DNA from 4 places in the Novosphingobium sp. FG90 genome. Region 4 is predicted to be linked to each of the others. Evidence: riboswitches for the same ligand, from Rfam matches in the RefSeq annotation. Region 4 holds a riboswitch; each other region holds the start of a gene.

Region 1 (7,441 bases), on a different contig from region 4:
GTGCTCGCGGTTGTCCTGGTTCTGGACCACCGCGTCGGCCTGCGTCAGTCGGGCGGCGTAGAGGTCGCGTTCGGCATCGCCCTCGACACCCGCGCCATAGGCGTAGCTGCCCCAGTCGAGGTAGACGTTCGCGAGGTCGGCGCGGTCATGCCACAGCTTCTCGTCGATCATCGCCTGTAGGCCGGCGCCGTAGGCCCCCGGCTTGGAGCCGAACACGCGGGCTCCGGCGCGGCGGGCGGCGACGACTTCGTCCTGCCCCTCAGCGGCGAGCATCGCGGTTTCGGCGCGGTGGCGGGCGGCGGCGGGGTTGTCCTCGGCGCTTTCCTCCAGCGCCATGACGGCGCGGGCGGCGCTGTCGATCAGGTCCATCTGTTCGGGGAAGGCGTCGCGGAAGAAGCCCGAGACGCGCAAGGTTACGTCTACGCGCGGGCGGCCGAGTTCGGCGAGCGTCATCATCTCGAACCCGGTGACGCGGCCTGAAGTCCACTCCCAGCGCGGGCGCACGCCCATCAGTGCGAGGGCCTGTGCGATGTCGTCGCCACCGGTGCGCATGTTGGCGGTGCCCCATGCGGAGAGCGCGATGGCGCGGGGGTATTCGCCCTCGCGCTGGAGATAGTCCTCCACCATGAGCTGCGCCGATCGTTGGCCGAGATCCCAGGCGACGGCGGTGGGCACCGCGCGGGTGTCGACCGAGTAGAAGTTGCGCCCGGTGGGCAGCACGTCCGGGCGGCCTCGGGTGGGCGCGCCGGAAGGTCCGGGGGTGACGAAGCGTCCGTCGAGCCCGGCGAGCAGGGCGGCACTTTCGGCGGGGCCGCAGGCGTCCACGCGCGGGGCGAGATCGCTGGCGATGGCGCGGAGGACGGCGCTCCCCTTGCCTCCCCCAACTTCGTCACCCTGAACTTGTTTCAGGGTCCATCGGGCCTCGGGCGCGGTGCTTTGCGGCGGCGAAACGACAGCGCCGATGGTGACACCCACCTCGGGGGCAGGCGGCGAAATGGACCCTGAAACAAGTTCAGGGTGACGAGGTGTGGGGGGTGGGGGCAGTACATCCACCCACTCCGCCGCCAGCAGTTCCAGCCGCTCCACCGTATCGCCGAGCGTGCGCCAAGGCTCGTCCGAGACCGCCACCAGCACCTCCGGCCTCGGGCCATCCCAGCGGTCCGCCATACGGCAGTCGAGCGGGTCGAACCCCAGCGCGAAATCCTCGGCCATCGCCCGCAGCAGAGAGGCTTGCCCCGGCCCGTCATACCCGCGCGGCGTTCGCGCCAGCGCCACCAGCAGGTCACGCCGCAAGCGCCCCTCCGGCGATTGCCCGAAGACGTGCAGCCCGTCGCGGATCTGCAGTTCCTTGAGTTCGCACAGATAGTTGTCGATCGCCGACAGCGCATCGTCGCCGTCGCCCTCGGCCCCGGCGTCCTTGTCGAGGCCCTGCGAGCGGGCGAGGTCGATGATGTCGCGCCGCAGCCGCTCCAGACGGCGCGGGTCCATCCCGGCGGCGAGGTAGTATTCGTCCACCAGCGCTTCGAGATGCTTGAGCGGCCCGTAGCTTTCCGCGCGGGTGAGGGGCGGGGTCAGGTGATCGACGATCACCGCGCCGATGCGGCGCTTGGCCTGCGTGCCCTCGCCGGGGTCGTTGACGATGAAGGGGTAGAGCTGCGGCAGCGGCCCGGCGCAAATCTCGGGGAAGCACTCGGCCGAGAGCGAGATCGCCTTGCCGGGAAGCCATTCGAGATTGCCGTGCTTGCCCACATGGACCAGCGCCTGCGCGCCGAACTGTCGCTCCAGCCAGACGTGGAAGGCGAGGTAGGCGTGCGGCGGCGGCAGCGCCGGGTCGTGGTAGGTTTCCTTGGCGTCGATGTTGTACCCGCGCGCCGGCTGCACCGCGACGCAGACATTGCCGAAGCGGTGGACCGGCAGACGGAACGCGCCGTCCCTCACGAAGGGATCGGCAGAGGGCAGGCCCCAGCGCTCCAGCATCTTCGCGCGCGCGCCTTCGGGCACCTCGGCGAAGGCGGCTTCATAGTCGGAGAGCGGCAGCGAAATCTCACCGGGCCGGTCGAGCGAAGTCAGATCGTTGGTCACCCCGCCCGTCATCAGCCGCATCAGCGCCTGCCCGTCTTCTGGCGCGGCGCCGGTATCGTAGCCGCCAGCACGAAGGCTGGAGAGGATCGAGGCCGCGCTGGCGGGCGTGTCGAGGCCGACGCCGTTGCCGATCCGCCCGTCGCGGTTGGGATAATTCGCCAGCACCAGCGCGACCTTGCGCTGCGCGGGCACGGTACGGCGCAGGCTCGCCCAGTTGGCGGCGAGGTGGGCGACGAAGGCCACCCGGTCCGGGGCGACGCGAGGGACGACGATCCCGCACTTGGTCACTTCGTCGAAGCGTTCGGCGGCCTTGAAGGCGACGGCGCGGGTGAACAGGCGGCCGTCGAGTTCGGGCAGCGCCACGTTCATCGCCAGATCGCGAGGGCCGAGGCCGCGTGCCGCAGCCTGCCAGTCGGCCTCCTCGACGCCCGCGAAGGCGACCTGCAGGATCGGGCAGTCGGCGCGTTCGAGCACCCCGCCGACGCGCGGCTCTCCCGATGATGAGGACGCGAAGCTGGTGGCGTTGACGATCACGTCGGGCGCGATCTCGGCCATCAGGCCTCCGAGCCAGTCGATCGCGAAAGGCTCGCGTAGCGCGCGGACATGGACGGCGGCGACGTTGAGCCCCCGCGCTTGGAGCGCCGCGACCATCGCGTCTACCGCATCGAGCGTGCCCGCGATCATCAACGCGCGGTAGAACACCAGCAGCACGACCGGCGCGTCCGGTTGCCACGAGGCCTGAAGGTTCGCCAGCGTGGGGCGATCCACGCCTTGCAGGTAGAGCCCGGCATCGGCCACCGGCACCGGGTCGTCGGGCTGGCCGCAGTCTTCGCCGATCAGCCTTGCAGCGGTGCGCAGGAACGACAGGGCATTGGCGCTGCCGCCCTGCCGCAGATAGTCGCGCAAGTGCTCGACCGTCTCGGCGGGGAGGGTGGAGGCGACCGTCAGCGTCGGATCATCCTCGCGCCCGTCGGCGATGGCGGCGAAGGCGATGCCCTTCTCGCGGGCGATCAGGGCGATCTCGTCGATGCCATAGGGCCAGTAGCTCTTGCCGCCGAGCAGCACCACGCAGACGAACTTTGCGTGAGCGATGACCTTCTCGACGTAGAGATCGACCGAATAGGGATGCCGCAGCTGCAGCAGGTTAGCGAGGCGGACGCTCGGCGCGCCCTCTGGCAGCCCTGCTGCCGCCTTGGCGAAGCAGGCGAGTTCGCTGTCCGCCACCGTCAGGATGACGATGTCGCCCGGCGGCTGGTCGAGGTCGATCGCCTCCTCGCCGTTGGAGATCGTGCCCGGGGTGGCGGAGAGCAGGTGCATCAGGCTGCGACTGTGCCCAGCACACCCGCCAGCGCGGTTTCGATGGCGGCCTGATCGAGCCCCTTCTGGCCGATCACCACCAGCTGCGTGCGGCGCGGTTCCTCGGTCTTCCACGCACGGTCGAAGAAGTGCTGGATGCGAGGGCCGACGCCCTGCAGGACGAGGCGGCTGGGCTTGCCCGCCAGCGCGACCATGCCCTTCACGCGCAGCACGTCGTGCGCGGCGATCTGCTCCTTCAGGCCCGTCAGCAGCGCGTCGAGATCGGCCACTTCGCTGCCGTTGAGGATGAAGGTGTCGAAGTCGTCATGATCGTGATCGTCGTCGAGGCCGTCGATGTGCGACTTGCGGCTGTCGAGGTCGTCCTCGGCCGCCGCGACGATGCCGAGCAGCGCGGCAATATCCACCGCGCCGTGGTCCGCGCGCACGATCTTGACGCCGGGGCGCGTCTCGGCGGCGACGGTCTTTTCCACCTCGGCGAGCACGTCCGCATCGACGAGGTCAGTCTTGTTGAGTACCACCATGTCGGCGCAGCCCAGCTGTTCCTCGAACAGTTCCTCCAGCGGGCTGTCATGGTCGAGGTTGGGATCGGCGGCGCGGGCGACGGCGAGGGCTTCTTCATCCGTGGCGAAGCGACCGGCGGCGACCGCATCGGCGTCGATCAGGGCGATCACGCCGTCCACCGTCGCGCGGGTGCGGATATCCGGCCACTGGAACGCCTTCACCAGCGGCTTGGGCAGCGCAAGGCCGGACGTCTCGATGATGATATGGTCGGGCGGAGTCTCGCGATCCAGCAGCTTCTGCATCGTCGGCAGGAAGTCGTCGGCTACGGTGCAGCAGATGCAGCCATTGGCGAGTTCGAGGATGTCGTCCTCGGGGCAGGCTTCGTCGTTGCAGCCCTTGACCAGTTCGCTGTCGACGCCGACGTCGCCGAACTCGTTGATGACGAGGGCGAGGCGGCGGCCCTTGGCGTTCTGCAGCAGGTGGCGGATCAGCGTGGTCTTGCCGGCGCCGAGGAAGCCGGTGATGACGGTGGTGGGTACTTTGCTCAAGGGTCTCACTCCCGCGCCGGCGACTTCTCGCGGTGGGGCGTACCGGCGCTTTCGCGCCAGCGCGGGGCAGGGCGACGGACAGGCGCGAAGACGCCCGGCGACCTGCTCCGCCGCGGCCCCGGGCCGCATGCGTGTCGTCGCTCAGACGGTGAACCGTGCCGCGGCCATCCCCTGGACCAAGGCAAGAGCGACCAGACGCCGGCAGGTCTCCTGGCTCGCGGGTCAACGCATCAATGCACGGCCTTCCCGAAGCCTCGCATGTCGCAGCGTCCGGCCTCAGTGGCTGCCCGTCCCGCTGGGGACAGGCGATGTGCATCGCGCTCGCCGCTTACAGTTGCAGGGACAGCTGCGGATTCGAGTGGCGAGCCACTCCCACCGCCTTCCCTTTTAAGCCCCTTGCGGGGCACCGGCGCGATCTTGTTCCCGGCGGATACCGGGGCGTGAGGGGAGGCGCAAGTGTCCTGTTGCGGCAACCCTTCGCAGCTGCGAACATTAGGCATTCAAATCCTTGAAGGAGAAGTCGTTTGTCGTCCTTGCGTTCTGCCGCTCTTGCCATGGTTCTAGCCTGCGGGATTGCCACTCCGGCGCAGGCAGATCCGATGCTGGCGGACTTCTCCTACGGGCGGCCGATCCAGCACTTCGGCTTCAACAGCCAGAACCAGACGCTCGACATGGCCTATATCGACGTCATGCCCTCCCGGCCGAACGGGCGCACGGCGGTCCTGCTGCATGGCAAGAACTTCTGCGCGGTCACCTGGGACGCGACGATCAAGGCGCTTTCCGGGGCGGGCTACCGCGTGATCGCGCCCGATCAGGTCGGCTTCTGCAAATCCAGCAAGCCCGATCGCTACCAGTACGGGCTGCATACACTGGCGGCGAACACGCATGATCTGCTCACCCGGCTGAAGATCGACAAGCCGGTGATCGTCGGGCACTCGATGGGCGGGATGCTGGCGATGCGCTATGCGCTGCAGTATCCAGGCGACGTCTCGAAGCTGGTGCTGGTCAACCCGCTGGGGCTGGAGGACTGGCGCGCCAAGGGGGTGCCGAACACCACTGTGGACAAGCTCTACGCCTCCGAACTGCGCACCACGCGCGACAGCATCAAGGCCTACCAGCAGAGCACGTACTACGCCGGGCAGTGGCGGGCGGACTACGACCGCTGGGTGGACATGCTTGCGTCCATGTATGCCGGGCAGGACGGCGCGATCGTGGCGTGGAGCCAGGCGTTGACTTCGGACATGGTGTTCAACCAACCGGTAGTCCACGAGCTGCGCCGCATCACGGTGCCGACCGTGCTGATGATCGGCGAGAAGGACAACACCGCGATCGGCAAGACCCGCGCCGACCCGGTGCTGAAAGCGACGCTGGGCGATTATCCCAAGCTGGCGCGCGAAGCTGCCGCGCGCATTTCCGGCGCGACGCTCATCACCTATCCCGATTATGGTCACAGCCCGCAGGTACAGGACCCCAAGCGCTTCAATGCCGACCTGATCAAGGCGCTCGACTGACCGCCGAGCGGATCCGGGCACGGCATTCGCCAAAGCCGATGGGTACATAGCCCTCAGCAGAGGCGGTGGCGGTGATGGTGATCTCGTCGCCGTCCTCGAGGAATGCGCGCGTCTCGCCATTGGCCAGAGTCAGGGGTGTCTTGCCGCCTTGCGACAGCTCCATGAGGCTGCCGAAGCCCTCGCGCTCCGGGGCGGAAATCGTGCCGGTGCCGAGCAGGTCGCCGGGCGTCAGGTTGCATCCGTTCGAGGCGTGGTGCGCGACCATCTGATTGACCGTCCAGTACATGTTGGTTGCCGGACCATGGCTGAGACGAAAGACGGGAAGCCCGGCTTCACGCATCGCCCGTGTGCTCAGGTGGACCTGCAGCATGACGCCGAGGGCGCCGTGTGCCTGATCATCGGCGTCGCTGAGGTAGGGGAGGGGCTGCGGGTCGCCCTCGGGTCGGGGCGGCTGGGCCACGCGGAACGGGGCGAGGGCTTCGGGCGTGACCACCCATGGCGAGATCGTCGAGTGGAAATTCTTCGACAGGAACGGGCCGAGCGGCTGGTATTCCCAGCCTTGTACGTCACGCGCCGACCAGTCGTTGAGCAGGCAGAAACCTGCGATATGCTGCGCAGCATTCGCGATCGGCACAGGCTCGCCCAGAGGATTGCCGCGACCGATCCAGACACCCATCTCCAGCTCGTAGTCCAGCCTTGCAGTCGGCGCGAACATCGGTGCCTGGGCCTCGGGCGGTTTGCGCTGACCGCTGGGGCGAAGCACCGGAACACCCGAGGGGCGTATCGAGGAGGCACGACCGTGGTAGCCGATCGGGACGTGCTTGTAGTTGGGCAGCAGCGGGTTGTCGGGGCGGAACTGGCGGCCGACATTGTTGGCATGGTGAATGCCCACGTAGAAGTCGGTGTAGTCGCCGATGCGGGTCGGCAGGTGCAGTTCGCAGGCTTCGGCGGGGTGCAGCATCGGCTCGACCAGCGGACGCCGTGCCTCGTCGCACAAGACGTCGGACAGCGCGCGGCGCAGGGCGCGCCGGTCTTCGGCGGGGATCGCCATCAGCCGCGCCATGCTGCAGTCGCTGCAGATCTGTGCGAGGCCGGATGGCACGAGCCCTGCCGCTGCCAGCGCGTAAAGATCGAGCACGCTGTCCCCGATCGCCACGCCGATCCTGGGGGGTGTCGCCTCGGTCGTTGAGAAGACTCCGAAAGGCAGGTTCTGGACCGGGAAGTCGCGGTGACCGTTGGCCCCTTCGACCCAGCTCGAGCGGGCAGGGTCATGCGTTTCGTCGATGGTCCACCAGTTCACTTGCGTTCTCTCCATGTTTCTTCGTCGTCGCGGACCTGCTGCCCTTATGAGGGCGGGGTCCGGGACGGTTGGCCCTCAGGGTTCCACCGACAGGTGGCACCGCGCGGCAATGGCGCATCTAAAGACCGGCAGCGGTCCCGGATCAAGTCCGGGACGACGATCGTCGTCAATCCTGCTGCGGC
Region 2 (7,441 bases), on a different contig from region 4:
GGCAATCTTCTTACGAGCCATGATCCGTTCGTGTCCTTCCCGAGGGCGGGATTTCTCGGACTTCAAGGCGGCCTGCGCTAATCCCGCAAATGGCAGGTGCCGGTGTTTGCGGGGCAGGCCCTACGCCCCTTGTCAGGGCATTGCAACCGGCAAAGGGGTGTTTGCGGAACCTTTTATCTGATAATAGTTCGCAATTGCAATAAAGGGGGTAAATTGGCGGAAAATCGCCTGTTTGTTCACCTGTCGGCAATGTTGCGAAAGGGTTGAGCGGCGCTGGGGATGGTATCGAACGGGGATATGGCGAGCGCAAGTCGCTTTGGGTGCGACTCGTCGAAACTCTCATCCTCCCTGTCGCGAAGCGATGGGGAGGGGGGCCGCCGACGCAGTCGGTGGTGGAGGGGGATCGCAACCCACCCCTCCGTCAGTCGCTTCGCGACTGCCACCTCCCCATCGCTGCGCGACAGGGAGGATTAAGCGTTCAACTCGCGAGGCGTTTTGCCAGAGCGGCGGCCATGCGGCGGTCGAGATGGCGGCAGATGCCGAGCCAGCGGGCGCGTGCGGCGGTGTCGCCGCGTTCATGGGCGGCCTCGGCCTCGACACGGGCCTGTTCGGCGGCAGAGAGGCCGTGCCGTGCGAAATGCATGAGGGCTTCGGCAATGCCGGCGTCGATCTCGGCGGCAGGCTTGCTCTCGATGGAGCGCAGGCTGGGGCGCGGGAGAAGGGGGGCGTTGTCGTTGACCGCGCCCAGCGGCGCGCCGGTGCAGAGCACTCCGGCAATGGCCGGCATCGTCCCGTTCATGGCGGCGGCGAAGCGGATGGTCATGGGCGGGTAGTCTCTCTTCTTGGTGGGTGTCGACGGATCAACCCTCTACCCCGGCAGCGATGAACCCATCATGCAGGGATGTGGTTTCTCAAGTCTTGACGATACCACCTAGGGACATTCCCCGGGTGTCTCCGTTGCAATCGATTATCTTCAATTTGCGGGCTGGGCGATCCAGCGGCCGGAGTTCGCGTACTCGGCCTTGACCCCTTGCGAACCCGGCAGATTCCGGGCGGTATAGAGCGAATCCCCGCCACGCTGCTGCACTTCGCTGGAGTAGGCCGGGCTGGGCTGGGCGGGCGCGATCGGGTTGGTCGCCTGCGCGACGGGCTCTGCCCTTGCGGGCTGGGCCGTGCCGAATGCGCGCTGGACTGCGAGCGGGTCCAGCGCCGCTGCAGCGGCGGCGGCATCGGCGCTGTCGTCATGGCGGTGCGGAGCGGCCATCGGCTCGCCGCCGAGGTAGGCAAAGTGGAACGTCGCGGCGCTGCCCGCCGCGCCGCGCAGCGCGTAGAAGCGGTGCGCGCCGATGGTGGACAGGTAATGCAGGCTCGGCGCCCAGTACGGATTTACCTGAACCGTATGATAGTGCGTGGCGAGGCCGACGGGTGTGTAGACGTATCCCGCGAGGGCTTGCCGCGCGACGTTCTCGGCGCGCTCCCAGAACATGCGCTGGGGGCGGCGGGCGAGCGAGCCATCGCAGGTGAACGAGAACTGGCAGCCTGTCGAACGCTCGGAACCTTCGTAGACGACGCCGCAGACGGTCTTGGGATAGGCCGGGTGCGCCATGCGGTTGAGCACGACCTGTGCCACCGCGCGCTGGCCTGCGTCGGGCTCGCTGGCGGCTTCGTAGTAGATCGCGGCGGTCATGCACTGCAGGGCGCGGGTGCGGTCCACGCCGGAGTTGTCGATGTAGATCGGCCGCGCGGTCGGGAGCGGGCCGGAGACGCTGTCGTCGGCATCGGAGCGGATGCCTTCGCCGACCTGCAGCGGGGCCTTCTCGGCTTCGAGGTAGTAGAAGGCCGAGCCGGGGAAGCTGGCGCCCGCCTGCTCGAAAGGCATCGGCAGCGCTTCGGCATCGGGCCGCGCGGCGTCGGCGATGGCGAAGCTGTCCCATCCCTCCGGCGCGGCGAAGGCGGGAAGGGCGACGGCGGCAAGGGCGGTGACCGCGAAAGTCCAGCGGCGGCGCAGGACGACCGGGCGGTGCCCGATAGAGCGGGCGCGGCGCGGGTAGCGGCCGACGAAATCGCGCGGGCGTTCGAATGGAGCGCTCTGCGAATCCATCACCGGCGCCGGGGCGGCGTGTGGTCCGGGACTGGATGGGGCAGGGCTCACTCGGTTCCTTTCGGCCGCAATTCGGCAGCACCGGCCTAGCCTGTGTCCGGTGCGTGTGCATCCGGGCATTCCGGGCCGTCCCGTTGCGGTACAGCCACGCTCTGTACGCTTAAGGGCTTAAGATTTTGCGAGAGAGACGCCTGCGCTTGCCAACCCCTGTATGCCGCACTATCCGCGCGGTTACGTCATGGGTTGCCCGCAAGGGCCTAAGAGGGAAGCCGGGTGCGAATACCGGCGCTGCCCCCGCAACTGTGACCGGGGAGGCCGCCTCCACCATGCCACTGGCCCGTATGAGGGCCGGGAAGGCGGATGGCGCGACTGACGATCCGGGAGCCAGGAGACCTGCCCGAGACGGTCGTTCCGCAGCCGGACGGGGTTCTTCCGGATGCAGCGAGTGTGACGCGCCATGAGGAAGGCGCGCATGCCTCCGCCGTGAACGGCACAAGCACGTTCAAAGGTTCGGAGGACATATGAAGTATCTGTTTCTGCTCGGCACCGCGCTTGCGGTGAGCGCGCCTGCGATGGCGCAAGACGTTGTCGAGACTAACGCTGCCCGGTTGCCGGAAAACGAGCGTACAAACATCACCGTCACCGCCACGCGCGAGCCTACTCCGATCACCCAGGTCGGCCAGTCGGTCAGCGTCGTCACCCGCGACGAGATCGAGCGCACGCAGGCGACCACCGCGACCGACGTGCTCGCGCGCATCCCCGGCGTTTCGACCGTACAGTCGGGCGGCTTCGGCCAGCCCGCGAGCGTCTTCGTGCGCGGCGCCGAGAACGCGCAGTCGCTGGTGCTGATCGACGGTGTGCGCATCAACGATCCCGGCGACGTCGGCGGCGGCTTCGACTTCGGCGCGCTGCCGATCGGCCAGTTCGACCGCGTCGAGGTCGTGCGCGGTTCCTCGGGCGTGCTGTGGGGCAGCCGCGCGGTGGGCGGCGTCATCAACTTCATCACCGCCCGCCCGACCGAGCAGTGGACCGCGCGCGGCCAGGCCGAGTATGGCTGGCGCGACCGCAAGCAGGCGAGCGTCTCGGCGGCGGGTCTCGTCGGCCCGGTCGGCCTGACGCTGGGCGGCAACTGGCTCAAGGGCGACGGCTTCTCGGCCTTCAACGAGCGCCGCGGCGCCACCGAGAAGGACGGCTTCGAGAGCAAGAGCGCCAATGCCCGCGCCTCGATCGAGTTCGCGCCCGGCCTCTCGGCCGATGCGGGAGGCTTCTACACCAAGGCGAACTACGACTACGACAACACCGGCGCCGATGCCCTCAACGTGGGGCTCAAGCGCGATACGCTGGGTTATGCGAACTTGCGCTATGCGGGCCTCGACGGAAGGCTGAACGCACGCGTCGGCTATGGCATCAACGACACGCGCCGCATCTCCGACGACGCCGTCTTCGGCCCCTACACCACCAACGGCCGCACCGAGCGCTTCGAGGGCCAGGTCAGCTTCGCGCCCATCGAGCAGGCGAGCGTGCTGGTCGGCGGCGAGACCGAGAAGCAGAAGTTCGACGACAACTACGGATCGAAGGATTCGACAACCATCGACAGCCTGTTCGGCAACCTGACGCTGCGCCCGCTTTCCGGGCTGACGCTGAACGGCGGCTTGCGCTACGATGACAACTCGGACTTCGGCGACCGCACGACCTTCGCCGCCAACGGCGCCTGGGTGATCGGCGGCGGCGACAGCGCCCCGGTGCTGCGCGCCAGCTATGGCGAGGGCTTCAAGGCGCCGTCGCTCTACCAGCTCTACACCAATGCCGGCTTCCGCGCGCTCGACCCCGAGACGTCGAAGAGCTGGGATGTGGGCATCGAGCAGCCTTTCGCGGAAGGCACCGGGCGCTTCACGGTGACCTATTTCGACCGCAAGACGAAGAACCTGATCGACTACGACCTTGCAAACTGGAACTATTACAACGTCGGCCGGTCGCGGGCGCAGGGCGTGGAACTGGGAATGCAGGTGACGAACTGGCAGGGCTTCGACGTGAACCTTGCCTATACCTACCTCGATGCCACCAACGAGGACACCGGTGCGCGGCTGGCGCGTCGGCCGAAAAGCAACCTCTACGCCAGCATCGACAAGGCCTGGGCGGTCGGCCTGAAGCTGGGCGCGGACCTGCGGGTCGGCGGCGGGCGCTACGACGACACCGCGAACACGCAGTATGTCGACGGCAATGTGGTGGTGGGCTTGCGCGGCGCCTTTGCAGTGACGCAGAACGTCGAGGTCTATGGCCGCATCGAGAACCTGTTCGACGAGCATTACGAAGTGGTGCGCACTTACGGCACGCCGGGGCGCTCGGCTTATGCCGGCATTCGCGTGAAGATGTGACGAGGCGTGCTGTTCCCGGCGCGTGCCGTCCCGGACGAGTTCCGGGACCGGTTGCCGTGGACAGCCTTCGTTACGAAGGAACGGCGCGTCCGGAGCGCGACTCTGTCCCCCTGACGAAGAGGGGGTCGGGCCGGGCCGCCGGGACGGCCGCCGCAGCGCTGCTTCTGTCGCTGGCGGGGTGCCAGCCCTGGGCCGATCCGCCGGTCGAGGGCGCGGTGCGTCCGCGCATCGTCTCGCTCAACCCCTGTACCGACGCGGTGCTGGCCGAGGTGACGTCTCCGGGGCAGCTGCTGGCGATCTCGCACTACAGCCACGATCCGTCCGCCAGTTCGATGGACCTTGCCCGCGCCGCCCGGTTCGGCGAGGTGTCCGACGCGGTCGAGGACGTCGCCGCGCTCGAACCGGACGTGGTGGTGGCCAGCACTTTCCTCCCGCCCGCCACGGCGCAGGCCCTGCGCGACCTGGGGCTGACCGTGGTGCAGGAGGCGCAGCCTTCCGATCTCGCCGAAGCGCTCGCCCAAGTCCGGCGTCTGGCCCGGCTGGCGGGCAACCGTTCGGAGGGAGAGGAACTGGCGGAGCGTATCGAACATGCCGTATCCCGCGCCGCGCCGCCGCGCGGGAGTGTGCCGGTTCCGGCCCTGCTGTGGCAGTCGGGCGGCATCGTCGCGGGCGATCACACGCTGATCGCCGACCTCATGGCCCGTGCCGGGTTCATCAATGCCGCCGCCGCTCGCGGTCTCTCCCAGGCGGACTATCTGCCGCTGGAGCGGGTGGTGGCGGATCCGCCGCGCGTCGTCTTCACCGTCGGTTCGCCTGCCGCAGAGGAGGACAGGATGCTGCGCCATCCCGCACTGGCGCAAGTCGCGGGGATGATCCGCGTGCCGCTCGATCGCTCGCTGATGTGGTGCGGCGGGCCGACGATCCCGAAAGCGCTGGCGCGGTTCGCACAAGTGAGACGATCCTTCGAAAAGCCCCGCACAACCGCAGGTCGTAATCCGTGAACCGCCGCCTCATCCTGATCCTTGTCGTGCTCCTGGCGCTTGCTGTGCCGCTGTCGCTGCTGGCGGGCCGGGTATGGGTGGACCCGCTCGCGCCCGAGACACGCAATGCTTCGGTCATCCTGCTCCAACTGCGCCTGCCGCGCGCGGTGCTGGCGCTGGTCGTCGGCGCCGGGCTGGGCGGGGCGGGCGCGGCGATGCAGGGCTATCTGCGCAATCCGCTCGCCGATCCGGGGCTGTTCGGCATTGCGCCCGGCGCGGCGCTGGGCGCGGTGCTGAGTTTCTGGACGGGCTATGCCGCCTCGGTCTGGCTGCTGCCGGTCTTCGCGCTCGTCGGTGCCGGCGGGGCGATGGCCCTGCTGGCGATGATCGCCGGGCGCGAGGGGGGCGTGGCGCTGTTCACGATGGCCGGGCTGATGATCTCCAGCCTCGCGGGCGCGCTGACGAGCCTTGCGATCAGCCTTTCGCCCACGCCCTTCGCCATGAGCGAGATCGTGACCTGGCTGATGGGGGCGCTGGCCGATCGATCCTGGCGCGAAGTGGCCATTGCCGCGCCGCTCACGCTGGCGGGACTCGGCGTGCTGCTGGCGGCCGGGCGCGGGCTCGATGCGCTGACGCTGGGCGAGACGGCGGCACGCTCGCTGGGCGTCGAGCCGCGACGGCAGCAGGCACTGATGATCGCGGGCGTCGGCCTGACGGTGGGCGCGAGCGTGGCGGTCGCGGGGGTGATCGGCTTCGTCGGCCTCATGGTGCCGCACCTCGTCCGCCCCCTGACCGACCGGCGGCCGAGCGCGCTGCTGGTGCCGAGCGCGCTGGCGGGGGCACTGCTGCTGCTCGTCGCGGATGCGGGCTGCCGGGTGCTGCCGCTGGCAGGGGGCGAGTTGCGGCTCGGCATCGCGCTGGCCCTGATCGGCGCGCCTTTCTTCCTCGCGCTGTTGCTGCGGATGCGGCGGGGGCTGGCATGAGCGGGACGCTGAACACGGTGGACCTGGGCATTGCCGGGCGCCTCGACGACCTGACGCTCACCGTCCACGCAGGCGAAGTCACCGCGATCTGCGGGCCGAACGGGGCGGGCAAGTCCACGCTGCTGTCGTGCCTCGCGGGGCTGGTCGAACCCGATCGGGGCATTGCCGCGATGGGCGGGCGGGTCATGCATCAGATCCCTGCGCGAGAGCGGGCGCAATGCATCGGTTACCTGCCGCAGACCCCTGAGGTGGCGTGGGACGTAACGGTCGAGGTTCTGGTCGGGCTCGGGCGCCTGCCGTGGCACGACATGGCGACCGACGCGGGCCGGACGGCCATCGACGCGGCGATCGCGACGATGGACCTGGAGGCTTTCCGGCATAGGCCAGTATCCGGACTGTCGGGCGGAGAGCGGGCGCGGGCGCTGATGGCACGGGTGCTGGCGACCGGACCGGCGTGGCTGCTGGCGGACGAGCCCCTGGCCAACCTCGATCTCGGCCATGCCATCGCCCTGATGCGCCGCCTTCGCGAACAGGGCAATCATGGTCGCGGGGTCGTGCTGGTACTGCACGATCTGGCCACGGCGATGAACTATGCCGATCGGGTCATCGTGATGGACCGGGGCCGCGTCGCCGCCGATGGCGAACCGCTTCACGCCCTGTCGGAAGACGTGATCCGCAAGACATGGGGCTGTCCGGCCCGCTGGCTGGGCGAGCCGGGAGCACGCGCGCTTTCATTGGGGTGAGAGACTCAACTCTCGACAAAATGGCCCTTCGACCAGACGCGCATGGGTTCTTCGCGCTTTTCGGCCTCGCGCTGGTGCATGTCGCGCTGGCGGTCGAAGATCAGCGAGCCGGTGCCGCCAAGTCCTTCCTTGTTGGCGAAACGGCTGCGGCGGAAGGGAATTTCTGCGCCTGAGGTCATCATCTCTCTCCTTTGGAGAGGAAACGCACGAAGAGGCACCCCGGTTCCCCTGACCATTTGCCTCAGCGCGTGCCGACGCC
Region 3 (7,441 bases), on a different contig from region 4:
CCCACAGCCTGCCCGACGCGGCTCGCCTTGCCAGGATCGCCGGGATCGGCGTCTGCGCCGAACTGCACGCCTGCTGGACCGAAGCCGACTTGCGCGGCAACCTTGCCGCAGCCATGCCGCTGATAGGGCTGGTCCAGGTCAGCGACTACGTGCTCGGCGATCGCAGCACGCCCTGCCGCGCAGTCCCAGGAGACGGCGCGATCCCGTTGGAAGCGATCCTGGGCGATGTGCTCGATCTCGGCTATTCCGGGCTGTTCGACCTCGAACTCGTCGGCCCGCGCATCGCGGCCGAGGGACCGCGCGAAGCCTGCTCCCGGGCGGCGCGCCACGTTTCCGACTTGCTCGAAAGACTGGGAGCCTGACATGGCCTATGGCGATGGACCCGACGACGCCCCCCTGCGCACGGCATGGGAACAATTCTGCGACAACCTCAAGAATGCCGGCCTCGATGCCTTCAAGGACGCCAATCCCGCCAGTGCACTGCAGCGCGCCGATGCCTTTCGTTTCCTGACGCAGAACCTGGGACAAGCCTTCGACCTCGCGCTGGAGACCCGGGACGCAGCTTTCCCGCAGATCCACCCCTTCGTCACTCCGACACGCAAGCTGGGCGGCGATGTCGCCGATTTCACGTATCGGCAGGCATGGATCGACGGAAACCGCACATATCGCATCATCGGACGCAAGGGCACCGCACGGTGGCTGAACGTGACCGTGCAGGGCCAACGCCCCGCGAACATCCCCGGCACCGACTGGCCGTCGCTGCACGAACCCTTCGGCGACATTCCCGAATGCAACATCCTCGGCTCGCAGATCGAAGCCGATGCCGGGGAAGACTTCGAACTGTTCGTCGGCGGCGCACCCCGGCCGCGCAACTGGCTCCCCACCACCTCCGGCAGCCGCAAGCTGTTCATCCGAGAAGCCTTCGACGGTTGGAAGGAGACACCGACCGCCCTCACCATCGAAGCGCTCGACATGGCGGGTCCAAGGCCCCTCCCCACATCTAAACAGATGATCGAGGCGATGGACTGGGCCGGGGTCTTCGTTACCGGGCTGATGCGCGACTGGCCCGAACATTCCTGGCAGACGTCGCACGGGGTATGCGATCCACGCGCGCTCAATGCTTTCCCTGCCGACAGGGTCGCCAACGATAGCGCCGACGCGAGGCGGGGACGGATGGCGGCGCACATGGTCTGGCGCCTCGAACCGGATGAAGCGCTCATCGTCGAGATGGACGCGCACTCCGGCTTCTGGATCTTCGGGATGGGAGGCGCCTTCATGGGCTCCATGGATTTCCTGTACCGGCCGGTCAGCTATACCCCTGCACGCACCCGCATTGATGGCGACGGCGTGGTGCGGCTGGTGCTCGCTCATGACGACCCCGGTGTCCACAACTGGCTCGACACGCAGGGTTTTCGCGAAGGGAACCTCACCTACCGCAACCTGCTCACGCAGGATGCGGCACAGTTTCGCACGCGCCTCGTCCCGCGAAATCGGTTGATGGAGCACATTCCAGCCGATACCATCAGCGTTTCGCCAGCCGAACGCGAAGAGATGCGCCGAGAACGCTACCGAGCAGTCAAGCAACGCTACGGCCTTTGACGGCGACAGAGTACGCGGGACTTGTCGGGATAATCTGTCGCGTACTTCGAAAGACTTGATGCCGCAGCTGACCACGATCAGAGCCGCATCCAAACCTCGCGCCTTGAAAGCGGCTATCATCCCCCCTTCAACCTGCACGCCCATGTGCCAGATCGAGGCAGAACGGGAGGGTATGAACTCCTGCCATCCTTCCTTTTTGTTGCTATTGCGAATCATTCGTATCTTAATTACCGGCGTCCCCGCATATACCGGGGGAACGATAATGAGAACGTCATACCATGGGTTGATCGTCGCTGTTGCGGCGGCCGTCGTCGTGAGCAGTGCGGCTTGTCAGGCACGGGCGAACGATGCCGCTGGCGATGATGCCGCCGAGCGGCAGGACATCATCGTCACGACGCAGTTGCTTGCCGCCCCGGTCGCTGCCAAGGCTGAAATTCCAATGCTGGAAAACATCCAGCCTATCTCGATCCTGCCGCAGGAATTGCTCAGCGACCAGGGGGTACGCCGGATTTCCGAGGCGCTCTACAACGTGGCGGGCGTATCACGCTCCAACAATTACGGCTTCTTCGACGGCTTCAACATCCGCGGCTTCAATGCCAGTAGTGGTGCCACATACCTCGATGGCCTGCTCGACGACACCGGTTACGCGACCTCGGAAATATCAGCGCTTGGCCGTGTCGAGGTGGTCAAAGGCCCTGCCTCTGGCCTGTTCGGGCAAGGCCCGATCTCCGGCATCGTCAATCTGGTGAGCAAACGCCCGGAGAAAAATGCCTTCCTCGACCTCAGCATTGCCGGGGGGGCCTATGACTTCAAGGAACTGACGATCGACGCCAACGCGCCGCTCAACTCCAGCGGGACACTGCTGGCACGGCTTAGCGCTGTTTATCGGGATCAGGATTTCTTCGTAAATGCATCAGGGCAGCGCCGGATATTCCTAGCCCCGGCTCTGACCTGGACGCCGGGTACAGCTACCACGCTGACGCTGCTCGGCCGTTACGTGGACGATCATATCAATCCGTGGTCGCCGACTACCGCCTATGGCACCGCCCTGCCCAATCCCAACGGACCGATCGACATCAAGCTGTCGATCAACGATGCGGAATATCCCGCCGTGCAGGACAACGACTACTGGAGTCTCGGCTACGTCTTCGATCACAGGTTCAGCGAGGCGATCGCGATCCACCAGTCGCTTCGTTATCAGGACTTTCACAATTCCTGGGACAACTGGCTTTTCATCACCGGCATATCCCCCGACTATCGACGTGTACGCCGGGCATTTTACGGCCCTTATTCCGAGAACGGCCGCTACTTCCGTGTCGACACCAATGCAAGCGCGCGGTTCGATACCGGACTGCTGAACCACTATGTCCTGATGGGCATCGATTATGGCTGGCGCTCCGCGAGCAACTTCAATCTCTATGACTCCAGCATGCCTTACGAACTGGATCTCTACGAGCCAGTCTACGGCACGCTGAGCACGCACAACCCCGCCGTTCCCTCCACCACTTACGCTAGCCGCACCCGTCAGCGGGGCTTCTATCTGCAGGACCACGTGAAGCTGGGCGACGCCCTGACTGTGACGATCGGCGGCCGCTGGGACAGGGCGACGAGCCGGGTGATCAACAACGGTACGGCCAATCCCAAGGTCAGCGACGATGCCTTCAGCCCCCGCGCAGGCGTTACCGTGGCACTGAGCGACTGGATTTCGCTCTATGCAAATTACGCCAAGTCCTTCAATCCTCAAGGCACCTATCGCGCTGCCGACGGTTCCAGCCTCCCGCCTGAGCGAGGAGTCAACTACGAAGCCGGGATCAAGCTGGCCCGCAAGGACGGTTCGCTGACCGGCATGTTTACCGTCTTCGAACTGACCCGTACCAACGTGGCCACAGCCGACGCGGTCATTCCCAACGTCTACGTGCTGACCGGAGAGCAACGCACCCGAGGCGTTGAGGCGGAAGCCGGATGGCGGCCAATGCCCGGCGTGGAATTTACGGGCGCATTCACGTATCTGGACGCCAGGGTCACCGCCGACAACCGTCTGCAGGTCGGCTCGAGGCTGGGCTCGATCCCCCGCTACATCGCAAATATCTGGGCGCGCTATACCATCCAGGAAGGTGCGCTCGCGAACCTTGGCGCCGGTGTGGGCGTGCATCACGAGGGCGATCGCATGGCCAGCACCGCCTCGGCCGTCACCGGTGCGACCGCGCCCTTTCTCCTCAAGGCCTATACGCTGGTCGACGGCGCCGTCTTCTACTCCTTCGGCGAATGGTCCGCTCAGGCCAACGTCCGCAACGTCCTGAACAAGCGCTATTTCCCGACAGGATCGTTGACACGGACCACGCCGGGTGAGCCACGCACCTTCATCGTCAGTATCAGCCGCAGGTTCTGATCCGGTCCACCGTCATCGCAAGCCGCCGGCATCCATACAGACGGCTTGCGATGACACTTGCCAGCCCGCGTCCCGTCGCTTAGTACCCCCTCGTCCTTCCGGGCTTCCCGGAGGGATACGATCGCGTTGGTGTTCCGAGAGGAGCTTAAAAGGGAACGCGGTGAGAGGGGCTTGCCCCTTGAATCCGAGGCTGTCCCTGCAACTGTGAGCGGTGAGCGCGATGCATATTCGCGGCAGGCCAAAAGTGCCCTGTCGCAGCCACTGGGCCGGACGCTAACTCCTGCGAGGCCTGGGAAGGCCGTGCATCGAGCGATGACCCGCAAGCCAGGAGACCTGCCAGCGTCCGGTCGCTCTTGCCCTTGTCCAGGGGATGGCCGAGGCACGGTGAAATCCGTCTGAGCGACGCATGTGCGGTAAGGGCCGCATCGACCCAAGCGACGGCGCCGGGGGCGTCGTGTCGTCGCATGGGCCGACCGTTCGCGCGGACGCCCTCGCCAGACGTCGATGACGCCGGACTGGGCCTGTTTCAACATGAGGATTTCCAAGTACACACTTTGCGCGGTAGCCAGCCTGATCGCGCTTTCATCTGCTGCCCGCGCCGAAGAGGCGGATTCAGCGGATACTATCCTGGTCACCGGATTGCGGGCGGAAACCAGCCTCGATACCAGGAGCAGCGGCAGTCGCCTCGGGCTGACGGTCTTCGAGACGCCCGCCAGCATAGAGGTGCTCGACGGCGATGCGATCCGTGCACGCGGCGACATTTCGATTCAGGAGGCGGTCAGTCGGGCCACCGGCATCACCTTCCAGGGCGCGCCGGGTAACGGCAACACCGCATTGGCCGCACGCGGGTTTGCCGGTCAGGGATCCGTGCAACTTCTGGTGGACGGGACGCGCCTGTTCGTGGCCTCCGGCACGCTGACTTTCCCCGTCGATCCGTGGACGGTGGAGCGCATAGACGTACTGCGCGGCCCCAGTTCGGTCATATCGGGAGAGGGTGCGATCGGCGGCGCGGTCAACGTCATCATGAAGAAGCCGGTCACGGATCGCACCGTCATGAATGCGCGTGTAGCCTATGGCTCGGACAATGCCATGCAGGTCGCAGGCGATGTGGGCGGTCCAATCGGCGGCGGCCTTTCCTATCGCCTGAGCGCCAGCGCCACCCGATCCGACGGCTGGCTGGACCGCAATAGCGACAACCGTAACCTTGCTATCTCCGGCGCCCTGCGATGGGATGCGACACCCAGGCTCAGCTTCACCCTGGCTTCCGACTACGGTGACGTCGAAATCCTGCCCTACTTCGGCACGCCGTTGAACGAGGGGCGATACGACAAGCGTTTCCGCTTCATCAACTTCAACATCGCCAACAGCCAAGACCATTTCCGCGACAGCTGGACGCGGCTGACCGGCGAATGGCAGGCATCGGATGCAGTCACGTTGCGCAACGTGGCCTATTACCTGAGTTCCGATCGCGACTGGCTAAATGCGGAAAGCTACCGCTTCTCTCCCACGACAGGGCTTGTCACACGCAGCGACTATCTCAACATCATCCACCGGCAGGATCAGATCGGCAATCGCGGCGACATCACGATCCGCACCCCGCTGGGCGGGTCGGTCCGGAACAGCCTGCTGATCGGCTTCGACGTAAACCGCATCAAGTTCCGTCACGTCAACAATTCTCCCTACGGCGGCAGTTCGGCGATCGATCCTTTCGACTTCAAGCCGGGCGCCTTCATCACCCCCGTTCCCACTACGCTCGGTTTCCGGACGCGGGCCACGCAGTATTCTATGTTCATGGAGGACCAGTTGGAACTGCGTGAATGGGTGTCACTGGTCGGTGGATTCCGGCAGGACTGGTACGATCTGGAACGGATCGATGCCCGTGCGCCCGCGAACAGCTTCAAGCGTTCCTATCACAGCACCGCAGGCCGGGTCGGGCTGGTGGTCTACCCGATGCCTGATACTTCGGTCTACGGTTCCTTCACGGTCGGCACCGATCCCATCAGCGCGCTTGTCACCACGTCAAACGCACAGAAGGATTTCGGCCTCTCGCCCGCGCGCCAGTTCGAGGTCGGCATCAAGCAGCGGTTCCTGAAAGGACGCGGATCAGCCTCGATCGCGCTGTTCGATATCGAGAAGCGCCGCCTGCTGACACCTGACCCGGAAAACCGTCTCGTCACCCAGCAGGTTGGCAAGCGCACCTCTCAGGGGATCGAGGCGACGCTGGCGCTCCAACTGGCCGAAGCCTTCGGCATCGAGGCCAACGGCACGGTGCTCAAGGCGCGGTTCAAGGAGTTCGGCGAAGTGGTGAACGGCGTCGTCATCGACCGTGCCGGCAATACGCCGCCGGGCATTCCGACGAAGACCGCAAGCATTTCCGCCAACTGGCGATTCATGGATTCGCTGCAGGGGCGAATATCCGCCCGCTTCGTCGCGCCGCGCTGGACCGACAACGCCAATACGCTGCGCGTGCCTGGCTATGAAGTGATCGACCTCGGCTTGCGCTGGACGATCAGTAACAAGGTCGCAGTCGATGGACGGGTCAGTAACATCTTCGACAAGGTCTATTCGATCGGCAGCAATTCCTCGCAATGGCTGCTCGGCGCGCCGCGCCGCTTCGATCTGCGGCTCGACATGAGCCTGTAAGGCCGTGACGCGCAAATGGATCAAGACCGGCCTGCGGTGGCTCTACTGGAGTCACCGCTGGTTCGGTATCGCCACCTGCCTTCTGTTCGCACTATGGTTCGTATCGGGCATCGTCATGATGTACGTACCCTACCCCAGGCTGACTGACGCGGAGCGGTTGGCGGGTGGCGCCCCGATCGACTGGAACCGAGTAAAGCTCGGCCCTACGGAAGCGCTGCGCCGGGCGAAGCAGGCGCATTTCCCCAAGGAGCTTGTCCTGGACATGGCTGCCGGCGAACCGGTCTGGCGGATCACGGGCGATACTCGTCGCATCGCCTTGTCCGCCGTCGATGGCCACCTGCTTTCCGCCCCGGATGCGACATCGGCCGTTGTGGCCGCGAGACGCTTCGCCCATGGCCTTCCCGTCGCCCATGTCGAGAAGATCGCCGATGACCAGTGGACGGTCGCTCAGGGATTCGCATGGGCACGTCCACTGTGGAAGGTATCCCTGACCGATGAGGAGCGGACACAACTATACGTCTCTTCCTCAAGCGGGGAAGTCGTGCAGAACACCACTGCGCGGGAACGGATATGGAACTGGATCGGTGCCGTCCCTCACTGGATCTATCTGACCGAAATTCGGCGCGACGGGGCGGTCTGGCGGCAGGTGGTCCTATGGATTTCCGGGATCGCCATGGTCGTGGGCATCTCCGGCCTTTGGATCGGCATCCTGCGTATTCGGCTGCGGCGGCGCTACAGGAACGGGTCGACAAGTCCTTATAGCGGATGGATGAAATGGCATCACGTCACCGGCCTCGCAGGCGGGATTTT
Region 4 (7,441 bases):
TGACGTTCGCGTAATAGCCGAAGCGGCTGGTCTCGGTGCCGGGGATGTAACAGGCCGCCGGGAGCGTGCCGCTGGTGGGGCAGTAGGCGAAGTCGATCAGGTTGTCGGTATCGCGCTGGAACCAGGTGGCGGTAAGGCGCAGCGCCTCGCCGAAGTTCTGCTCGGCGCCCACTTCCCAGCCCTTCGCCTTCTGCGGGGCGAGGTCGGCGGTGCCGTATGTGCTGTACATCTGGTAGAGCGAGGGCGCCTTGAAACCCTCGTCATAGCTGGCGCGCAGCACCGTGGCGCCTTCGTTGGGGGTATAGGCCGCGCCCGCGCTCCACACGGTCTGCCCGCCGAAGCGCGACTGGTGATCGTAGCGTGCGCCGCCGTCGAGGGTGAGGCCCTTGACCGGGCTCACGCGCAGTTCGGCGTAGAGGCTGTCCATGTCCACCGAGTAGGGCGTCAGCGTATAGGGCGTGGCGGAGTTCGTCGGCGAGGCGGTGGTCATCCGCTGTTCCTCGCGCTCGGCGCCGAACACGGCCTGGATCGCGTCGCTGAAGGTGTAGGTGCCCTGGTACTCGTAACGGCGCAGGCGGCCGTGCGCGTCGAAGGTGATCGCGCGGATCGAGCGGGTGGGGTCGAAGTTCTCCCGGTCGGTGACGTTCTGCAGCACCGCGACGCGGTTGACGAGCTTGCCGTCCAGCAGCGCGAAGTTGAGGCCCGCGTAGCCCGACCATTCCTTCGTGGTGCCATAAGCGAGGGTGTCGCCCGAAGTGCCGTCGAAATCGTTCCTCCCGTCGGCCCAGTAGCCGCGCAGGTCGAGGCTGACGCCGGGGGCGACGCGCACCGTGACGGTGCCGCTGGCGGCGCTGCGCTGGAAACCGTCGGCCTCGGTCCCGTTCGCCCGGGCGGAGATACCGTCGGTGGTGAAGCGCGAGGCGGAGAGGCGCCAGTCGATGAGGTCCGAGGTGCCGCCCACGCCCGCGCGGGCGGAGACGGTGTCGTGGGTTCCGGCCTCCACCGCGAAGCTGCCTTCGAGCGGCTCGGTCGGGCGCCGGGTGCGCACGTTGACGACACCGCCGGTCGCGTCGCTGCCCCACAGGATCGACTGCGGCCCGCGCAGGATCTCAATCCGGTCGACGTCGTCGAGCAGCAGGTTGGAGAAGCCGTAGCCGCCCGCCGTCGCCGAGGGGTCGGACAGGCGCATGCCGTCGATCACCATGACGGTCTCGCCCGCATCGGCGCCGCGGATGCGCAGCGAGGTGGTGGTGCCGTAGCCGCCGTTGCGGGACATCGAGACGCCCGGTGTGCGCAGCAGGGCATCGGTCAGGGCGATGGGCTGCAGGGCGACGATCGCGGGCTCGCCCAGCACGGTCACGGTGGCGGAGACGCGCTCGATCGCGACGGGGGTGCGAAGCGCGCTGACGAGGATGTTGTCGGCCTGCCCGGCGGCGTCCAGGGTATCGCCAGGTGCCGTTGTGGTATCGTTGGGTGCCGCTGTGTCGGCGAGCGCCGGAGAGGCCGAGGCGATCAGTACGATGGTGGCTGCGGTGGTCGTAAGATACTGTTTCACTTGTATTCCTTCATGCGAACGGCGGTGCTCCGTCGGCCGGTGAAGGATATTGGGACAGTGGGCGCGGACAGGCAGCGCAACACCTCCCGCAAGCCCCCTCAGGCCGCCGGAACGATGGCTGTCGTTGCGCGAGGAATGCACTTCCCCCGTCCGTCCGGCACACCCTGTCCGGTCGAAGAACGACGGCGACGGGCAGGTCTCCTGGCTCACGGGTCATCGCCTATTTCGGCCGCCTTCTCAGGGGTTTGCGCCCCCAATGGCATGTGGTCGAACGGCTCTCCGCTTACAGTTGCAGGGGCAGCCCGGGTATTTCACCCGCGTTCCCTTTCAATCCCCTCGCGGGGAACCTGTCGCGACGCGGCAAGTATCGTGCGCCGGGTCACTGTGCAAGAGGCCAATGCTTGCGCGGACCTGCGGGAAACCATAGGTGCAAGGCCGATGGACACTCTCCGCCAAGACGATGCCCCCGCCTGCCCGGCATACCTGATAAGCGCCCCGTCCTCGGGTCAGGGCAAGACGCTGGTGACCGCGGCATTGGCCCGAAGGCACCGCAATGCGGGCAGAAAAGTGCGCGTTTTCAAGGTCGGACCCGACTTCCTCGACCCCATGGTGCTCGAAGTCGCGAGCGGTGCGCCGGTCCATCAGCTCGACCTGTTCATGTGCGGAGAGGCGCAGTGCCGCGCCCTCCTGCACGAAGCGGCCTGCGATGCCGACCTGATCCTCGTCGAAGGCGCGATGGGCCTGTTCGACGGTGACCCCAGCGCTGCCGACCTCGCCCAGCGATTTGGCCTTCCGGTGCTGGCCGTGGTCGACGGATCGGCGATGGCGCAGACGTTCGGCGCCCTGGTCCATGGACTTGCGACCTACCGGTCAGGGCTGGAGGTCCATGCGGTGATCGCCAACCGTGTAGGCAGCGCGCGGCATGCGGAATTGCTGGAGCGCGGCATGCCTAAGTCCGTGAAGTGGCTGGGCGCATTTCCGCGCGAGGCTGGTGTGACGCTGCCGGAACGCCACCTCGGACTGGTGCAGGCGGCGGAGGTTATGGACCTCGACACGCGGCTGGATAGGGCGGCGAGCCTGTTGCCTGACGATGTGCTGCACCTGCCGCCGCCGGTCAGTTTCCCGGTGCCCGAGGCCGGGCAGGACGGTCCGGATCTGTCGGGGTTGCGTATCGCCATCGCTCGGGACGAGGCGTTCGCCTTCATCTACCGCGCCAATCTGGAATGGTTGGAGCGGGCGGGCGCGGAGCTTGCCTTCTTCTCACCGCTCCACGACGCGCTATTGCCGGATTGCGAGGCGATCTGGCTGCCGGGTGGCTATCCGGAACTGCATCTGGAGACGCTTGCCGCCAATACGCCGATGCTGGAAGCGGTCCGCGCGCATCATGCGGCACACAAGCCGATTCTCGCCGAGTGCGGGGGGATGCTCTACGCTTGTTCATCGCTGTCCGACGTAGAGGGAAATCGCGCCGAACTGCTCGGCCTGGTGGACGGTCATGCCACGATGCAGCGGCGCTTCGCCGCGCTCGGCATGCAGCGCGTCGTGCTGCCGGGAGGGACGCTGCGCGGGCACACCTTCCATTACTCGCGGCTGGAAACCGGGCTTGCCCCGGCCGCCCGCGCCGAGACGCCGGAGGGGCGGGACGGGGAAGCGCTCTATCGCCTAGGCTCGCTCACGGCGAGCTACATGCATGGCTACTTTCCGTCCGCTCCACAGGCGGCGGCGCGGTTTTTCGTTCAGGCCTCGACCACCGACTGACCTTCGGCGAGGCCTTCGGGGGCCTTGCGGGGATATTCGCTCGCCTCGACGATGCCGGGTTCGGGCACGCGGAAAACCTTGGCCGCGTCCGCCTTGTCGCCGAGGTTCTCGCTCGACGACAGGCTGATGAGCCAGGGCGAAAGGAACAGGCCGACGATGATCGGCAAGAGCCAGATCGCCGTCGTGGTGTCGAGGAATGCCGTCGCGGTCAGCGCCGCGCCCAGCAGCAGGTGCTCGCGAAGGTCAGGCAGGACTTCGCGTATGGTGATGCGGCGGGCATCGCGGGTCTGGGTGTTCCAGCCCGCCGATATGCCCAGCAGCAGGCCGAGCAGCGCCTTGGTCTGCGTCACCATGGTGATCGGCGCGAGCAGCATCGCCAGCGCCGTCTCCAGCAGGACCGAGCGCACGGCCGCGAAGCCGCCGCCAAAGCTGCGCCGCCGCTCGCCATCGGCCAGGACCCAGATCAGGCCCATGATCTTCGGGCCGAACAGCAGCATGACCGTCAGCGCCAGCACGCTTGGCGGGGCGAGGGTGACGAAGCCGCCATCGCCATGCGTCGCGACCTGGCCGATCATCGTCAGGATCAGCAGCAGCCAGCCCGGCGAAGTGAGGTAGGCCGAGGCGCCGATCAGCAGGTGCAGGCGGCTCGCCCAGTGCAGGCCCGATGCGCCGAGGAGCTGGAGATGCTGCAGGTTGCCCTGCATCCAGCGGCGGTCGCGGATCGCCATGTCGATGATCGTGGGCGGGAATTCCTCGTAGGAACCGCCGATCATCACCATGTGGACGGCCCAGCCACGGCGACGCAGCAGGGCGGATTCCAGCATGTCGTGGCTCAGGATATCGCCGCCGAACGGGGCCTTTCCGGGAAGCTCGGGCAAGCCGCAAGCCTCGGCGAAGGCGCGGGTGCGCACGATCGCGTTATGGCCCCAGAAGTTGGCCTCCGAGCCCGACCACCACAGCAGTCCGGCGCTGGCGATGGGGCCGTAGGCCTCGCTCGCGAACTGCATCCAGCGCTGGAACAGCGTGCGCGCGTTGGTGATCATCGGCACCGTCTGGAGAAGGCCGATCGAGGGGCGCTCTTCCATGATCGAGGCCATGCCCACTATCGTCTCGCCGCTCATCATCGAGTCGGCGTCGAGGATCAGCATGTTCTCGTAGGCGCCGCCGAAACGCTTGACCCATTCGGCGATGTTGCCGGGCTTGCGGGCGATGTTCTTCTCGCGGCGGCGGTAGTAGATCTTGATCGGCGCGTGGTCTGCCAGTTCGTGCCAGGCCGCTTCCTCGCGCTTGCCGTGGAAGGGGTTGGAATCGCTAAGGATGAAGAAGTCGATCCACGGCGCGCCGCCGGCTTCGGCAATCGAGTAGGCCATGGCGCGCACGCGCGCGAAGACTTCCTCGACGCCCTCGTTGTAGACCGGCATCAGCACGGCGGTCTTGTGGCGCAGGCTGGACGCGGGGCTCGGCAGCGCGGTGAAGCCGGGATGCTCGCCGGTGATGAGCTTGAGGAAGCCCATCGTCGCGGTGACGAAGCCGAACGAGATCCAGCAGAACAGCGGCACGAAGAACACCAGCAGCAGCGCTTCGACCCAGTCGAGCCCGTCGCGCGAGAGTTCCATGCGCACCGTGCTCGATGCGGCGAGGCCGATGGCGGCGGTGAGCGCGAGCAGCAGCAGGCGCTTGACCAGCATCCCGTGCGGCGCGGTCTTCACCTCACGCGCGCCGGGCGGATTGCCCCACAAGTTCTGGATCGGCATCGCCATGGGCGATTCGGCCGGAAGCATCGGCGAATGGTTCATCGGCGTCGCACTCACGTTTCAATGGCCTTGATAACGGTCTCACTGAGCGCGGAGTTGCCGCGCTTGAGGAAAAGTCGGAATTGGGGCTGAGTCAGGGCGGCGGATCGCACGTCGATCATCGCCCGCCAGCGCCCGTCCGAGCGCGCCACCGGATAGGCTACGGCGGAAACCACCGCAGCCTTGGGCAAGTCGGTATCGGGCGTGACGCCGCTGGTCCGGTCGAGGCCTGCCAGCGCGGGACCGGAGAAATCGAACACGAACTTGCGCACGCCTTCCAGCGGCGGCGAACCCGGACTGCCGCCGGGGCCTTCGAAAATATCGACGCAGCGTGAGCCGCCATCGATGGTCGGGTCCTTGGACGTCCAGGTCAGCCGATAGGCGAAATCGCGGCGCTGCCCGGCCTTTGCCGGACGGTCCGCACGCCAGAACAGCGCGATGTTGTCGAGCGTCTCGCTGCCCGTCGGCATTTCGTAGAGGCCGACCGCGCCGACGCCCCAGTCACCCTTGGGCTCGACCCAGAGCGACGGTCTGCGGTCGTAGAACACGCCGTCGTCCTGATAGTGATCGAAAGCCTGATCGCGCTGCAGAAGGCCGAAGCCCTTGGGCGAATCCGAACGCAGCGCATGAAGCCGAGCCGTCGAGGGATTCTCCAGAGGCCGCCAGACCCGCTCGCCATTGCCTGACCAGATCGCGAGGCCGTCGGAATCGTGGATCTCGGGCCGCCAGTCGCCGCGCGCGCGCGCAGGGCTCGACTGGTCGTACCAGAACATGCTGGATGCGGCGCCGAGGCCCAGTTGCTTGACGTCCTTGCGCAGGAACAGCGCCGCAGTGACGTCCTGCGTCACTCCGTTCGCCGTCTTGCGGCAATCGAACGCATAGGCGCCGGCAAGGCTCGGCCCGTCGAGCAGGGCATGGATGCGTACGCTGTCGGCGCCGGTCTGCTCGATCCAGAAGCGGGTGAAGTCGGGAAACTCCTCGCCGGTGGCAAGGCCGGTGTCGATGGCGATGGCGCGGGCCGAGAGGCCGTACTGATCGCGGTCGCCGGAGGAGCGGAAATAGCTCGCGCCCTGAAAGGCCAGCCAGTCGCTGCGCCCGGTCGCGTCCATGACACGGAAGCCTACGGCGTCGGTGTTATGGCCGCCGACGAACAGGTCGCTGGTATGGACGATCGCGCGCGCTTGCCGGCCTTCGACGACGGAGATGACGACAGGCTTGGGCGCGGTGCCGCGCACGGCGGGGAACAGCCGCACGTTGCCCGCGACCATCGGGGCATCGCCGTAAGTCAGCTTCCCGGCCGCATCGTAGTCGGCGGCGGCGCGCGTGGATTCGGCGATCGGCACATAAGCCTTGCGGGCGAGATCGCGGGCCTGCGTCACGAGGCGATCCCACGAGAACGGCTCGGGCGCGCCGAGACGCCCGCCCGTCGCGGCCTTCACCCCGTCAGGCAGGGCGCTGGCCGCTGCGAGCGCCGCCATCAGCCCCATGGCCGTGCGGCGCGACATCTGCGCGTCGTCGTTCAGAATGCTGCTTACCCTTGTTGCCTCGGATTTTCCGTCGAATGCCCATACGCACGGACGCGGCAATTGTTGCAGGAGGAACCTTTCATCCGCCTGACTGGCCGCCTCCGGCCGTCGCGTCCCGCCAACCGATGATCGCGCGATCGCCGGGTTTGAGGTCGTTCGCGAAGACTTCGGTGCGCTTCCCGTCGCTGGCGCCGACGGTGACGTAGACGCGGCGCGGCTCGCCCCCGTCGAGCACGAATATGCGCTCGCGTCGCTGCGGACCGCGCGCGCCCGGCTCGAATTCCAGCGCGGCATTGGGGACCAGCAGCACGTTCTGCCGCTCGGGCAGTTCGATCTCGACCGTCGCCTTCATGCCGGGGCGCACTTGCGGGCCGGGCTTCTCGATCGTGAAGACGGCGAGCGGGGGAGTAGTCTGCGGCGGCGGAGACACGCGCAGCAGCGTCAGCGTCGCGGACTGCGGCGCATCGGGCACGGTATCGAGCCGGATGTTCGCCAGCATTCCCGCCTTGATGGGTTCGGGCCGATGCGTATCGAGCGGCACTTCGATCGTCAGCGGCGCGATGCCCTGCGCGATCGTGAAGAGCGGCTGATGATCGCCGATCATCTGCCCCGGCTGGGCATGGCGCATGGTCAATATGCCAGAGAAGGGCGCGCGCACTTCGGCTCCGGCCTTGCGCGTCTCGTCTTCCTTGAACTGGATCTGCGCGGCCTTCACTTCGGCCCGCGCCGCCTCGACGCCAAGGTCGGCGCGGCGGGCGTCCGCACGGGCACGCTCGATCTCGTTGAGCGACGGGGCGCGACCGCCCGAA

The links. A riboswitch is a leader RNA that binds a small molecule or an ion and turns the genes downstream of it on or off. The one in region 4 is predicted to bind cobalamin.
Region 1: linked by a shared signal. The riboswitch ahead of cobW (cobalamin biosynthesis protein CobW) and the one ahead of ACODRZ_RS04735 (TonB-dependent receptor plug domain-containing protein) in region 4 are both predicted to bind cobalamin.
Region 2: linked by a shared signal. The riboswitch ahead of ACODRZ_RS20245 (TonB-dependent receptor plug domain-containing protein) and the one ahead of ACODRZ_RS04735 (TonB-dependent receptor plug domain-containing protein) in region 4 are both predicted to bind cobalamin.
Region 3: linked by a shared signal. The riboswitch ahead of ACODRZ_RS08005 (TonB-dependent receptor) and the one ahead of ACODRZ_RS04735 (TonB-dependent receptor plug domain-containing protein) in region 4 are both predicted to bind cobalamin.

The regions. Positions count from the first base shown of each region.
Region 1 is NZ_JBMDIO010000011.1:63,464-70,904, forward strand. Features, by position in the region: gene cobN (cobaltochelatase subunit CobN) at 1-3,399, opposite strand, end outside; gene cobW (cobalamin biosynthesis protein CobW) at 3,399-4,448, opposite strand; cobalamin riboswitch at 4,632-4,874, opposite strand; gene ACODRZ_RS12175 (alpha/beta fold hydrolase) at 4,973-5,959, shown strand; gene fahA (fumarylacetoacetase) at 5,943-7,274, opposite strand; gene ACODRZ_RS12185 (sensor histidine kinase) at 7,426-7,441, opposite strand, start outside.
Region 2 is NZ_JBMDIO010000029.1:11,006-18,446, reverse strand. Features, by position in the region: gene mdh (malate dehydrogenase) at 1-21, opposite strand, end outside; gene ACODRZ_RS20255 (hypothetical protein) at 479-823, opposite strand; gene ACODRZ_RS20250 (cell wall hydrolase) at 974-2,101, opposite strand; cobalamin riboswitch at 2,325-2,516, shown strand; gene ACODRZ_RS20245 (TonB-dependent receptor plug domain-containing protein) at 2,623-4,476, shown strand; gene ACODRZ_RS20240 (ABC transporter substrate-binding protein) at 4,533-5,477, shown strand; gene ACODRZ_RS20235 (FecCD family ABC transporter permease) at 5,474-6,439, shown strand; gene ACODRZ_RS20230 (ABC transporter ATP-binding protein) at 6,436-7,182, shown strand; gene ACODRZ_RS20225 (hypothetical protein) at 7,188-7,361, opposite strand; gene ACODRZ_RS20220 (septal ring lytic transglycosylase RlpA family protein) at 7,424-7,441, opposite strand, start outside.
Region 3 is NZ_JBMDIO010000006.1:174,361-181,801, forward strand. Features, by position in the region: gene ACODRZ_RS07990 (sugar phosphate isomerase/epimerase family protein) at 1-362, shown strand, start outside; gene ACODRZ_RS07995 (DUF1214 domain-containing protein) at 364-1,599, shown strand; gene ACODRZ_RS08000 (TonB-dependent siderophore receptor) at 1,862-3,988, shown strand; cobalamin riboswitch at 4,101-4,343, shown strand; gene ACODRZ_RS08005 (TonB-dependent receptor) at 4,520-6,631, shown strand; gene ACODRZ_RS08010 (PepSY domain-containing protein) at 6,636-7,441, shown strand, end outside.
Region 4 is NZ_JBMDIO010000003.1:291,729-299,169, forward strand. Features, by position in the region: gene ACODRZ_RS04735 (TonB-dependent receptor plug domain-containing protein) at 1-1,555, opposite strand, end outside; cobalamin riboswitch at 1,730-1,921, opposite strand; gene ACODRZ_RS04740 (cobyrinic acid a,c-diamide synthase CobB) at 1,994-3,313, shown strand; gene mdoH (glucans biosynthesis glucosyltransferase MdoH) at 3,292-5,109, opposite strand; gene ACODRZ_RS04750 (OpgD/OpgG family glucan biosynthesis protein) at 5,121-6,611, opposite strand; gene ACODRZ_RS04755 (efflux RND transporter periplasmic adaptor subunit) at 6,712-7,441, opposite strand, start outside.